DNA from 2 places in the Synechocystis sp. FACHB-908 genome. Region 1 is predicted to be linked to the other one. Evidence: predicted binding sites of a transcription regulator. Region 1 holds the regulator's gene; the other holds the start of a gene.
The links. Region 1 encodes NtcA, which controls nitrogen genes in cyanobacteria. Its sites were predicted from a motif close to GTANCNNNNGNTAC; they were not measured.
Positions count from the first base shown of each region.

Region 2: the regulator NtcA is predicted to act here: its motif matches at 1,580-1,593, upstream of H6G46_RS09200 (MSMEG_0572/Sll0783 family nitrogen starvation response protein).

Region 1 is NZ_JACJTH010000036.1:33,228-36,382, reverse strand. It holds gene H6G46_RS13335 (alpha/beta hydrolase) at 1-441, opposite strand, end outside; gene H6G46_RS13330 (hypothetical protein) at 690-938, shown strand; gene ntcA (global nitrogen regulator NtcA) at 1,011-1,688, shown strand; gene H6G46_RS13320 (DUF3084 domain-containing protein) at 1,698-3,155, shown strand, end outside.
Region 2 is NZ_JACJTH010000026.1:20,403-23,557, reverse strand. It holds gene H6G46_RS09205 (Nit6803 family nitrilase) at 1-862, opposite strand, end outside; gene H6G46_RS09200 (MSMEG_0572/Sll0783 family nitrogen starvation response protein) at 1,015-1,497, opposite strand; gene H6G46_RS09195 (MSMEG_0569 family flavin-dependent oxidoreductase) at 1,962-3,155, shown strand, end outside.

The DNA.
Region 1 (3,155 bases):
ATTGATGAGGCTTAGTCCCCCTTCTGGATCCTCGGCTGCCTGCACAATTGCGGCCCGAATACCATATTTGGAGTTAGCTCCCCAGGGGGCATTGAGAATCACCGCTGCCCTAGCCAGGGAATCTTCCCCCAGGCTGGTGTTAAAAAAGTTACTCAGCACAACGGGGTCCACCTCTGCCCGGAGCCCCATAATTTCCCTTAATTTTGCTAATTTTTCTTCGGAAGCTCCCACCAGATTAAATAAAAAGCTGAGATTGGAATCCACAGTGCCATCCTGCACAAATCTTTCTAGGGATTCCACCCGCACCGTCAACTTGATTGGCCCGTAGGTGAAAAAGATATTTTCCGCAGTTTTGCCCGGCAATTGAACGGCGATCGCCGTGAGGGCTCCCAAACAAACGGACTGCAGCCAACGACGGAGGTTTAAGGGAAAAGTGACCATGGAAGCTATATCGAGATTAATTAAAGGGGGGGGATCAACCAAGTTGCTGGACTGGAGCAGTGGGCAAGAAACCTGAGCTAATTCTAGGCAATTTTGTTGCCATTGCCCCCAACGTAAAGTTATTTTTTTCTCCATTACCTTTTGTTACCTAAAATTTAATGGAGCCAACCTAGGCTGGACCTTTTGTCACCGTTGCTCTGTCCACGGGATGGAGGATAATCTAAACGAAATCATTAGGGACCCTGACCATGCAAAAAGCCGACGAATTTGCCATCCATCTGTTTTTGGCCAATGGCCATCGAGAGGAAGTCCGTTTCATGACCATTCAAGATTTCCAAAAATGGTATAGCAACGAAGTTGTGCCCAAGCACGATTCCCAGGAATTTATCAGTGTGCCTATCAGAAATATTCAGGGCGAGTACATGGTGGTGCGACCCTCGGCGATCGTTGCCATTCGGGTGGAACCAATTTTCTTTGGCAGTGTGGAGCGCATGTAATCCGTTGTGTATAATCTTGATACAGAATGGGGTTTTGCACTTCCCTTGATGCCCCCATTACCGTGAACGTGCATGGATCAGTCCCTAACCCAAGATCGTCCCCTAGCGGCAGTGTTTCGACGCTTAGGCAGTGAGTTGATGCCCCCGGTGGTGGAAACGTTTGATCGGAGTAAAACAATTTTTTTTCCTGGGGATCCGGCGGAACGGGTTTATTTTTTGCTCAAGGGGGCTGTTAAGTTATCTAGGGTTTACGAAGCCGGGGAAGAAATTACCGTCGCTCTGTTGAGGGAGAACAGTGTTTTTGGGGTGTTATCATTAGTTACCGGGCAACGTTCTGACCGTTTTTACCACGCAGTGGCTTTTACCCCGGTGGAGTTACTGTCTGCCCCCATTGAACAGGTGGAACAGGCTCTCAAGGAGCATCCCGACCTGTCATTGTTGATGTTACAGGGGCTTTCTTCCCGCATTCTCCAGACGGAAATGATGATTGAAACCCTAGCCCACCGGGATATGGGTTCTCGTTTGGTTAGTTTTTTGCTGATTCTCTGTCGAGATTTTGGTGTACCTGCCCCGGACGGCATTCGCATTGACCTCAAGTTATCCCATCAGGCGATCGCCGAAGCCATTGGTTCCACCAGGGTAACGGTGACTAGGCTCCTAGGAGATCTGCGGGAGGGTAATATGATCTCCATCACGAAAAAGAAAATTACCGTCCATAACCCCGTTGCTCTCAGTCAACAGTTTACCTAACCACCCTCTATGACCAGTGCCTATATTCTGGTTCTTTCTGTCCTAGTTTTGGGCGGAATCATTGCTGCGCTGGGGGATCATTTGGGCAGTAAGGTGGGCAAAGCTCGCCTACGTCTGTTTAAACTGCGACCCCGACAGACGGCGGTATTGTTGACGGTGATTACTGGCACTCTGATTTCCGCTTCCACCCTGGGGATTTTGTTTACTTTTAGTAAATCCTTACGAGAGGGGGTGTTTCAACTAGATGATATTTTGGCGCAGTTGCGGGTGGCCAAAACAGAATTGGAACAGGCTAGCCAAGCGAAAGAAGAAATTGAATCGGAACTTACGGCTGTACGCGAAGAGCAACAATTGGTGCAGGAGCGCAGTCGGGAGCTGAATCGAAACTATACCAAAGCTTTGCAGTTATTGCGCCGGGTATCGGAACAATCCCGTAATTTGCGCCAGGAGGTGGCTAACCTTTCAGCGGAAAGGGCTCAATTGAACGAACAAAAGGACTCACTATTAGCGGAATCTTCAGAACTTCAGAGTCAGGTAAAACTGAGGGATCAAGAATTATCCAAGCGTCAGGAACGCATTGCCCAACAGGAAAAAGTCCTTGCCCGTCAGCGGGAACAGGTGCAATCTTTGGAGAAAAGGTTTGCTTCTTTGGAGGCCCAGCGCCAACAGTTACAAGCTGAAATTAATCAACGGGACACCAAAATTGATCAACTCGACCAGGCGATCGCCGCTAAAGATAATGACATCCAGGCCCGGGAAGAAAAGTTACAGGGGCTAGAAACAGAACTAAGTTTCCTGCAGAGGGAAGTGGAAGAACTCGAACGCTATTATCAAGATTACCAAGAGCTGCGGGGGCAACAAATTGCCATTCTGCGGGGTCAGTTATTGGCCTTTGGTGGTCTAAGGGTGGTAAGTAGCGAAGCTGTCACTGGTGCCGTGGATCAATTGTTGCGCCAGGCTAATCGCACTGCTCTACAACTGGTTAAAACCCCCAATATGCCCGTGCCCGATGAACCCATTGTCCGGGTGACCACCGCCCAGGTGGATAGTATTACAAGCCAACTCCAACCAGGCCAGGAATATGTTATTCGGGTGCTATCAGCGGGGAATTATGTGCAGGAAGAAAGGGAAATTCGGGTCTTTTTTGACGTGGTGCCCAACCGCCAAGTTTTTCGAGAAGCGGAAACCATTGCCACCATTTCCCTCGAATCCTCCGACTTTAGCGAAGTTGATGTCCAAAAACGGATTGATTATCTCCTGGCTGCCGCCCAATTCCGTGCCCGTCGGGAAGGTATTTTGGGCCCGATACAAGTGGAGGATGGGCGCATTAAAACTTTGATTGATTTTATCGAACAACTGCGCCGTCAGGCCGATAATCCCCCCAATGAAGTCCGGGCGATCGCCGCTGAGGATACATCGGTGGTCGGACCGTTAAAGATCAGAATTATTGCTTTGCGGGGCAATCAA
Region 2 (3,155 bases), on a different contig from region 1:
CCACCGAATCCATCATGCGTTTGCGTTTAGCGATGAGGGAAAAATCTAAATCGGCGATCGCCAACCCTTCTCCCTCAGCAATTGGCTCACAGAGATGCTTTCCTTCGGGGCTAATAATTGCCGTATAACAACCACCACTCAAGGCTTGATGCATTTTTTCGTCGGTGGTAATTTGTAACTTTTGCTCCGCTGTCAACCAACCCGTTGCATTAATCACAAAACAGCCGGATTCCAAAGCATGATGCCGCATGGTCACTTCCATTTGATCCGCGAAAATCTGACCCACCATCGATCCGGGGAATTGCCCACAGTGGATTTGTTCATGTTGCGCCATCAGCGCATAACGGGCTAAGGGATTGTAATGTTCCCAACAGGCCAAGGCTCCCAAGCGTCCAACCGTGGTATCTACCGTCCTCAGACCTGCACCATCCCCTTGTCCCCAAACCATCCGTTCATGGTAGGTGGGCGTGATTTTGCGACGTTTTAGCACCAGCGCACCATCTGCATCAAAAATCAGTTGTGTGTTGTACAGCGAGCCTTCTTCGCGCTCATTAACCCCTAACACCACGACCATTCCATGGGTTTTCGCGGCTTGGGCGATCGCCTGGGTGACTTTCCCCGGCACAGTAACGGCTTCTTGATAAAGCTTTAGGTGACTTTTCCCCATCAAAACCGGCGGTTCAACAAAGGAAAAATAAGGGTAATAAGGCACAAAAGTTTCAGGAAAAACAATCAGTTCTACCCCTTTCTTTGCCGCATTGGCGATCGCATCGAGAACTTTCTCCATAGTCCCTTGTTGACTAAAAAGAACAGGACTAATCTGTGCCGCTGCTGCCCGAATATTTTTTGTATAATTCAGCATGATTTTTCCCAGCACAACGACTGGAATAGTTTCAGAAATAAAAAATGATTTGAAAACAAGTGATTGATATATTAGACTTCAAAAATCAAAAACAAAATTTTCAAATCATCCCTCCTATCAATAATTCACCAAATATTTAATCAAGCACATTTTTACATTGTCCAAGTATCAAGAATAAACGCACCATCCCTACGGTGCATCAAGATTAAATCCATCACATCTAGGGGATTAATCGGACGAATACCGGGGATTAGAGAAGGCTCGCCATGACCATAAAGTGCTTGCAGTGCAAAGCGACAAGCATAAACCTTACCCCCTGCTTCCATGATTTTTACAATACGCTCATTCATGGTCAGGTGACCCGGAAAACCTTCATCCCCAAGCTTAGGAAAACCCCTTTGTACACCGAGAGTAACACCGGGACCATAGAGCAAAACAGATGTTTCAAAGCCTTTTTTAATTAAGCGGCTAGCTTGCATTAAATTTACTAAGCCAATGGAGCCTTCAAACGCCACTGTATGAAAAGTAATCAGCGCTTTTTCACCGGGTTCAGCTTGGACATCAGGAAAAACTTTTTCCTCGTAATCTACTAAGAAATCACCTGTTTGGTGAGCTGGCTTAGTTACCTCTGGCATGGTTGTAGTTCCTTAAATTCAAATTCTGATTTGACTTGAGATTAGTCATGTATCAATGTAGAAGCGAAGTTTCCTTATTCTTGTATCATTTGTCACAAAAAAATAGTTTTAATTGAAAGTCATAGGTTTAACCATTCTTAATTTCTTGTATGAAGATTATCTTTTCTTAATAATCTTAGCCAGAAAAATGCTTCTTATCTAGATACAGTAAGAGTTTCAAGGCTTGGAATTTTCCTGGAAATGGATTTCTGTTCAGTATGTCCGCTTAAGATTTAAATGATTAGACACCTATCTAAATCAACAGGTCTGTCTATGTAAAGCTTATAAATACAAGACTATTGCGATGTTTCCTATTAATAGAATCAGAGATCATCAATTTGTAGCGAAACATACAAGTGTTAGAAATTTCGAGGCTTACAGTTGATGATTATCAGGAAAGATAGAGTTCAATACAGGTAGATAATATGAAAAAAAGCCACTATTCCGTCATTATTGTCGGTGGAGGACAGGCGGGCTTAGCGATTAGTTATCTCCTAAAACAAGAAAGCATTGACCATGTTATTTTCGAGAAAAATCAAATTGGTCATGCTTGGCGTAATCAACGTTGGGATTCTTTTTGTTTGGTTACGCCTAATTGGCAATGTCGGTTACCCGGCTTTCCCTATGCGGGGGGTGATGATCAGGGTTTTATGCTGAAGGACGAAATTGTCCAATATCTTGAGGATTATGCGGCATCTTTCCAAGCTCCTATCCTTGAGGGGGTAGAGGTTTCTAAGCTGAGTCAACGGACTGATGCTTTTGAGGTGATTACCAGCCAAGGAATCTACACCGCTGATCAAGTGGTGGTTGCTACTGGGGGCTACCATACGCCAAAAATTGCGGCGATCGCCAAAAAACTACCTCCCCATATTGTCCAGTTACATTCGGTGGACTACAAAAATCCGGAAACCTTACCAGATAGAATTTTATTAGTTGGCACAGGTCAATCGGGCTGTCAAATTGCTGAAGACCTACATCTAGCAGGTAAAACCGTCCACCTTGCCACAGGCAGCGCACCCCGTTCACCCCGCCGCTACCGAGGGAGAGATGTGGTCGAGTGGTTAGAGTTGATGGGTCATTATGATCTGCCCATTGATGAGCATCCCCAAAAGGAAATGGTACGCCACAAAACAAACCACTATTTAACCGGTCGTGATGGTGGCAGAGAAATTGATCTGCGTCAATTCGCCCTTGAGGGCATGCATCTCTACGGACGGCTCAAGGATATTGATGGAAATCAAATTCTATTTGCCGATAATCTCAAGGAAAATCTCGATCAAGCAGACGCAACGGCCGCCAGAATTAAACAAAGCATTGATGAATATATTGCCAAAAACCAGCTTGATGCGCCCATCGAAGCACCCTATCAGCCCGTTTGGGAACCAACTTCCATACCCCTTACCCTAAATATTGATGAAATTGATGCGGTTATTTGGTCCACTGGTTTTAATTTTAATTATGCTTGGGTCGATGTTCCTGTATTTAATTCGATGGGGGAACCTCTACATAATCGGGGTGTAACTAATGTGGCGGGGCTATATTTCTTGGGTTTACCCTGGTTATATACTTGGGGTTCTGGGCGATTTTCAGGGGTTGCCCGTGATGCGGAATATTTAGCG